DNA from 2 places in the Mesorhizobium sp. P3_B5 genome. Region 2 is predicted to be linked to the other one. Evidence: predicted binding sites of a transcription regulator. Region 2 holds the regulator's gene; the other holds the start of a gene.

Region 1 (3,879 bases), on a different contig from region 2:
GCCGCGACCTTGTCGCGGGCGGGGCCGGTGAGCTGCTCGTCGGCCAGCAGCACGAGGCGCGGCTTCAGGGCTTCGTCGCCCGAAACCAGCGTGCCGATCGGCGCGCCAATCCAGCGCAGCGTGCCGTCCGAGCCGAGCGCGATATCACCATTGGACGAGGCACCGAAGCGTTCGGCGCGCGCCTCGAACTCGGCGGCAAGCGCCTTCTGGGCTGCCGCACGCACGGCCTTGGCGTCTTCGCCGCCGGCGCTCTGGTCGGCGGTGAAGCGGAATCCTTGCAACTCGCCGACATGGTGGCCTTCGACAAGGACGGTTCCGGTTGGGCTGATTTCGGCTTCAGGCATGGTATTTTCTCTAAGGCGCCGCATGAGGACGGAAGTCCTGCGGTCTACGAAGCGTTTCGTCAACCGCTCATGCAGCGCATCCGACAATCTGTCTTCGATTTCGCGCGTCTTTTCCTGCCAGTGTGCCTGATCGGCCAGCCAGCCGGGTCGGTTGGACACGAATGTCCAGGTGCGGATCTCGGCAATACGGTGCGACAGCGTGTCGATGTCGCCCTCGGTGGTGTCGGCGCGGCGCACCTGCTCGGCCATGTAGTTCTCGTCGACATGACCGTGCCTGGCCAGGTCCATGTAGATCGAGGCGATGAGGTCCGAATGCTGGGCCGGCGCGATCTTCCGGTAGTCGGGCAGGGCGCAGGCTTCCCACAGAAGCGCAACGCGTTTGGGGTCGGTGGCCAGCGCCTTTATGTCCTCGTCGCGGGACAAATACTCGAGCGCCTGAGCGTCGACCGCCGGCAGCGCCCGCGTCAGGCCTTCGACCGGCGCGTTGGTCTCGATCGAGCGCTTCAGCGCATCGAGGCTGGCAAAGTCGAAACGGGCAGAGCGCCATTGCAGCACTTTCACCGGATCGAACTCATGTCCTTCGATCCGCTTGACCAGTTCCTCGTCGAGCGGATCGACCTGGCCGGTGACGCCAAAGGTTCCGTCGCGCAGATGCCGGCCGGCACGACCGGCGATCTGGCCGAGTTCGGCCGCCGTCAAATTGCGGTACTGGTAGCCGTCGAATTTGCGGTTCTGGGCGAAGGCGACGTGATCAAGATCGAGGTTGAGGCCCATGCCGATGGCGTCGGTGGCGATCAAGTAGTCGACATCGCCCGACTGGAACAGCGCCACCTGCGCGTTGCGGGTGCGGGGCGACAGCGCGCCGAGCACGACGGCAGCACCGCCCTGCTGGCGGCGGATCAGTTCGGCAATGGCATAGACCTCGTCTGCGGAGAAGGCGACGATCGCCGTGCGCCGGGGCAAACGGGTCAGCTTCTTCGATCCGGCATAGGCGAGATGCGACAGCCGCGGCCGCGTCACCACCGAGACGCCCTTCAGCAGGCGCTGCAGGATGCCATGCATGGTGGCGGCGCCCAGCAGCAACGTCTCCTGGCGGCCACGCAGATGCAGGATACGGTCGGTGAAGATGTGGCCGCGTTCGAGATCGCCGGCCAGCTGCACCTCGTCGATGGCAACGAAGGCGGCGTCGGTCTCGCGTGGCATGGCTTCGACGGTACAGACGGAATATCTGGCGCCTGCCGGTTGGATCTTCTCCTCGCCGGTGATGAGCGCCACCTTGTGGGCGCCGACCTTCTCGCAGACGCGGGCATAGACTTCGCGGGCAAGCAGCCTGAGCGGCAGGCCGATAATGCCGCTTTCATGCGCCACCATGCGCTCGATGGCGAGATGGGTTTTGCCGGTGTTGGTCGGGCCAAGCACGGCGGTCACGTCGCGGCCCGACAGGATCAGCGGCTCAGTGTGTTTCGGCTGAATGTTCATCGACCTGGAAATAAGGCTTTCTGCCGTGTTGTCGGGAGCGCGCCTTAATGTGGCGCGTGTGACAGGCGACACATAGGGATTTCGTGCGCGAAGCGAAAGCGGAATGTTCCTGCCTGCTGTCCGAGGGTCGCGTTCGAGGGCCGAATCCGTCCGCGGTTAACAGTTGGAACGAGTCTGGAACGAATCGGCGACGAATCAGTGACTCATGCAGATTCAGCTTTTGTTCACGGCTACATGTGGATTTTTGACCGGCGAGTCTCACCACATGCTGAATCGCTGGAACTGGCCCGATTCATGCAGGCGAACGCTGATGTTAACCTTTGCCGGGGAAGGATCGGATCCTTGCGGCGGACCTTGCCCAAGATTATGAAATTGTTGATCTTTCCTAACGCGCTTTAATCATTTGGAGGGTGGTTTCAGACTTCGCCGTTAACGTTCCGGTCAAAGCCGGAACGAATGGGCGACGAATCAGCGATGGCCCGATTTTCCCGGTTTGTTCACCCCAATATCTTGTGTTGTGAACAGGTTTTCCACCGAGAATCCACAGGCTTGCTAACAGGTTTCGCACAGGCGGCGCTGTTGCCGTTAACATCTGCGTACCGGAGTGGCACAGATCGGCGCCGTGCTCATCCGTCGATGCACGACGACGAGCCTCGGCTGACAATGCCAACGGCCCGTTTTAAGATACGTCCTCTCCCGTTGCATAGCGCTGTAATGTGGGGCCGACGTTCAGGATGATTTCGTCGTGGGACAAGGCGACGACGGGCGGAAGCCGCAGCAAGTATCGACACATCGCCAAACCCAGCAGCTGGCTTGATACGAGCCCGGCCCGTCGACCCGCATCGGCGGCGGCTCCGGCCGACCCAACCACTGGCCACACCTGGTTGGCAAACACCTCGCGCAATTTCTCGGCGGCAAATTCGTTCGAGGTTGCCGAACGCAGCAGAATTGCCATGCCGGGACCGCTGGTCGGACCTTCCCAGATTTCGAGGAAACGTCTGATCAGGGCTTCGCCGACGGCGCTGCGGTCGATCACCTGCAATTCCGGCAATTGCAGATCGACGACCGCTGCCCTGGCGAACAGTTCGTCCTTGCTGCGGAAATAGCGGATCACCATGGCCGGATCGATAGCGGCCTGCGCGGCGACGTCGCGAATGGAGGCGCCCTCATAACCGTGCTCGGCGAACAGGAGCCGTGCGGCTTCGAGGATATGGGTCCGCGTGCGGTCCGACTTGCTGATTTTCATAGGCTGATTCTCGATCATGAACCTCATATGCCAACGACTGTTGACAAATGCAATGGCGTCGATTAAAAAGTCAACACTCGTTGATAAATGGAGAGAGAAATGCTACCCTATACAACAGAAGTGATGATCATTGGCGCCGGCCCGACCGGCATGGCGCTGTCCATCGTGTTGCACCAGGCCGGTGTCGACCACGTTCTGATCGACAGGCTGGAGCAGGGCCTTCAGAGCTCGCGCGCCGGCGTCATTCACGCGCAGACGCTGGAAACGCTGGAGCCTCTCGGCGTGACGCCGCGGCTGGGCGAACTTGCCCTGAAGCTGCAGAAATTTGCCTTCCGCGACCGCAACCGGGCGCTGCTCAACCTCGCTTTCGGCAAGCTTCCGTCAAAGCATCCCTATTTGATGATGCTGCCGCAGAACCTGACCGAGCAGGTGTTCGCCGAACGCATCGCCGCCCTGGGCGGGGTCATTCACCGCGCAGTCGAGGCCAAGGCGGTCGCTCAGGACATCGACGGTGCGCATGTGACGGTGGTCGAGAATGGCCGCGAGAAACTGATATCGGCACGCTACGTCGTTGGCGCCGATGGTATGAACAGCCTGGTGCGCAAGTCCGCCGGCATCGAGTTCGACGGCGCAGCCTATGACGCTTCCTTCGTCCTTGCCGACGTTCGTCTCGACTGGCCCGTTGGGCCGACCGAAGTGTCGCTGTTCTTTGCGCCGGCCGGGCTGGTGGTGGTGGCGCCGCTTCCGGACGGGTCGTACCGCATCGTCGCAACAATGGACAACGCACCGGAAAAGCCTGAGGTCGCCGAC
Region 2 (3,879 bases):
CGATCGGGCAGCACTCACCATGCGCAATCTGGCGATCTCAGCCATCGCCGTCATCCTGGTGTCGCCGCACGAAGTCGTCGGCCCGAGTTTCCAGATGTCCTTCGCCGCCACCGCGGCGCTGGTCGGCGCCTATGCCGGTTGGTCCGACTACCGCGAGGGCAAGGCAACGTCACCACCGCCTCGGCGCTCACTGCCAGCCTTCCTCAGTCGAAAATTCCTGCTGGCGACAGGCGGTCTGGCCATGACCTCGATCATCGCCGGCAGCGCCACCGCGCTGTTCGCCATATGGCATTTCCAGCGTGTGTCGCCGCTCAGCCTGTTCGCCAATCTGGCCATCATGCCGATCGTCTCCGTCGTCATGCTTTTGGCCGTGATCAGCGCCCTTGCGATGCCGTTTGGCGCCGATGGAATACCACTGTATTTGATGGGCAAGGGGCTGACGGCGATGATCGCCCTGTCGGCATGGATTTCGGAGCGCTCGCCGATCGATGCGGTCGGGTTGATCTCGCTCAAATCGGTGTTTCTGACGACCATCGCGCTGATCATCGCCACCATGGCGACGACATGGCTTCGGCTGGCAGCACTGCCATTTGCACTCGCAGGCCTGCTGACGATTTCCGACACACGCACGCCCGACGTGCTGATTTCCGAGGACGCCCATCTGGTTGCGCTGCCGATTGGCGGCGGTGAGCTGGCCCTCAACCGGGCGCGTTCGAACGAATTCACGACCGACAACTGGAAGCGCGCCCTAAAGTCCGAAACCATCGTCGAGCCCGAGACGTTCGACAACAGCAGCGAACAATTCGATATTGCCGACCCGACCGAATTGCCGCCAGGCTCGCCCTTCTATTGCAAAGCCGGGCTGTGCCTTGCACGGCATCCCTCCGGCGCGATCGTCGCCTATGTCGAAGACCGCAAGAACGCGTGGAAAGCCTGCTCTTTCGCGACCCTGATTGTCATCGACGACGCCACCGCCTATGACCCTTGCCGCGATCCGCTGGTCCTTGTCGTCAACAAACGACAACTTGCCCGTTCGGGCAGCGCAGCCATCTTCTTCGATCCGCAATCGGCGACCAGGCCGGCAGAGATCGACTTTGCCGTCGACAAGCCATACCGCCCCTGGCACGTCCAACGAAAATTCTCTCGCGAAGCGAGGGGGCTACCGCCCTACAAGAAGCCCGAAAAATCAGCCGTCAAGCCGGCTCAGTAACGGCGGATCAGCCCGACCAACTTGCCTTGCACCTTGACCCGGTCCGGGCCGAAAATGCGGGTCTCATAGGCCGGATTGGCGGCCTCGAGCGCGATCGAGGCGCCCTTGCGGCGGAACCGCTTCAGCGTCGCTTCCTCGTCATCGACCAGCGCCACGATGATCTCGCCCGGGCTGGCGGTATCGGCGTTGCGGATGATGACCGTGTCGCCGTCGAAAATGCCGGCCTCGATCATCGAATCGCCCTTCACCTCCAGTGCATAGTGTTCGCCGCCCATGATCATGTCCGGTGGCACCGAGATCGAATGCGTCTGGTGCTGGATGGCGTCGATCGGCACACCGGCGGCAATGCGTCCCATCACCGGGATCGACACGGCGGCGACCACATCGTCGTCATTGCCGGCCGAAGGCATGCGCGAAGGCGCTGGCTTGATTTGCCGCCCGAGGCCGCCTTGTCCAAGACTGCCCTGGATAACGCTCGGCGAGAATTTGCGCGCTGCGTTGAGGCCGGGCGCGATCGAGTCCGGCAGCCGCAGCACTTCCAGGGCGCGGGCACGGTTGGGTAGCCGGCGAATGAAGCCGCGTTCTTCCAGCGCCGTGATCAGCCGGTGAATGCCTGACTTGGAGGCAAGGTCCAGCGCTTCCTTCATCTCGTCGAACGACGGCGGAATGCCGCTCTCCTTCAGTCGCTCATGGATGAACATCAGAAGTTCATGTTGCTTGCGCGTCAGCATGGCGGCCCCCAAGGGTTTCGAACCAGAGATTTCGAACCAGAATCAGAAAAACAAACACAGAACAAACACTATCTGTTCCAGTTGTGTTCCGCAACCGTTTAAAGTTTAATGAATATGTTAGGGCTCTGGAAACGATACCGCCGCGCCAACGGCACCGCCGCGCTTTCACCGGTTCGCGCCTCATCGCCTTGATTCTGCTTCCGTTTGCCGCCTCTGGGTTCCCAAAAGGCGGCATTGGAATCGGCCGTCAGTCGGCAAAGATGGCGGGCAATTGCAGCCATATCGACGGGGCGATTTGGTTAATGCACCGTGAACGAAACGAAGTCAAAACGCCAACCTTGGGCAGGTTTGGCTCCTGATTTTCAGCACCTGGTCGGACAGCTTGTCATCGGTGGAACCTTGCCGCGCGATGCCAGGTGGTGGAAAAGCGCTGGTGACCGATGGATGCCGTCGTTCCGGCGTTGCGTCGAATGTTGGGGGAGCAGACAAACCATGACAGGAATTCCCGATCTGGCGGCCATCGAGGCGATGGATGCCGCGGATCCGCTGCGCGCCATGCGCGACCGCTTTGTGCTGCCGCAAGGAGTGATCTATCTCGACGGCAATTCGCTGGGGGCTGCCTCGCATGCCGCTTTCGACGAGTTGCGCAAGGCGGCGACCGAGGAATGGGCGCATGACCTGATCCGCGCCTGGAACACGGCCGGCTGGTTCGACATGCCGCTCGAGCTCGGTGACCAGCTTGGGCGCCTGATCGGCGCCGCCGCCGGCCAGACGGTGGTCTGTGACACGACCTCGGTCAACATTTACAAGCTGCTGCACGCCGCGATGGCCATGCGGCCGGAGCGGCCGGTCATCGTCGCCGAGGGTGACAGTTTTCCGACCGACCTCTACATGGCCGAAGGCGTGGTCTCGACGCGAAAGAACACTCAGCTGCGCCTTTCGGGTTTCGACGCGCCTGATATCGAAGAGCTGATCGACGAACGCACCTCCGTGGTGCTGGTCAACCACGTCAACTACAAGTCGGGCGAGCTGCGCGACATGCCGGCGCTGACGCGCAAGGCTCAGGATGCCGGTGCGCTGATCGTCTGGGATCTCTGCCACACCGCCGGTGCGATGCCAGTCGAACTGGACAAGGCAAACGCCGACTTCGCTGTCGGCTGCACCTACAAATACCTGAATGGCGGCCCGGGCGCCCCTGCCTTCATCTATGCGGCCGAGCGCCATCTGGCCGACATCCAGCAGCCGCTCACCGGCTGGTGGGGCCATGCAAGGCCCTTCGCCTTCGAGCCGGGCTATGCCGCCGGCATTGGCATCCGCCGCTTTCTGTGCGGCACGCAACCGGTGCTGTCGATGCGCACGCTGAAGGGCGCGCTCGACATCTGGAGCGATGTCGACATGACGGCGGTGCGAAGCAAGAGCATTGCGCTGGCCGACCTGTTCATCGAACTCGTCGAGGCCAAGTGCAGCGCTTACGGGCTGACGCTGGAAAGCACCCGCGACGGCAATAAACGCGGCAGCCAGATTTCGTTCGCGCACGAGCATGGCTACCAGATCATGCGGGCGCTGATCGAGCGTGGCGTGATCGGCGATTTCCGCGCGCCCTCGACCATGCGCTTCGGCTTCACCCCGCTCTATGTCGGTTATGCCGATGTCTGGCAGGCGGTCGAGGTGCTCGAAGACATCCTGCGCAGCGGCGCCTGGAAGGACGCGCGCTTCGCCGTCAAGACGGCTGTCACCTGATCGGGAGCGCTGGTATCAAACGCCTTTCGGCGCGCGCAGCCGGAAGCGCTGGATCTTGCCGGTCTGCGTCTTGGGCAAGGCGTCGACGAATTTCACCGAGCGCGGGTATTTGTAAGGCGCGATCGTTGCCTTGACGTGGTCCTGCAGGCGTTTGACGGTTTCCTGGTTTGCTGAGACGCCTTGCACCAGCACGATATG

The links. The regulator LexA, encoded in region 2, represses DNA repair genes until DNA is damaged. The targets are predictions, from matches to a motif close to TGTTCNNNNTGTGTTCNG.
Region 1: the regulator LexA is predicted to act here: its motif matches at 1,988-2,005, upstream of AC1DVW_RS18775 (helicase-related protein).

Annotation. Positions count from the first base shown of each region.
Region 1 covers NZ_JBFUGR010000007.1:19,260-23,138, forward strand. Annotated here, with positions in the region: gene AC1DVW_RS18775 (helicase-related protein) at 1-1,823, opposite strand, end outside; gene AC1DVW_RS18780 (TetR/AcrR family transcriptional regulator) at 2,503-3,069, opposite strand; gene AC1DVW_RS18785 (FAD-dependent monooxygenase) at 3,169-3,879, shown strand, end outside.
Region 2 covers NZ_JBFUGR010000005.1:432,793-436,671, forward strand. Annotated here, with positions in the region: gene AC1DVW_RS16360 (ComEC/Rec2 family competence protein) at 1-1,210, shown strand, start outside; gene lexA (transcriptional repressor LexA) at 1,204-1,941, opposite strand; gene kynU (kynureninase) at 2,434-3,681, shown strand; gene AC1DVW_RS16375 (AMP-binding protein) at 3,697-3,879, opposite strand, start outside.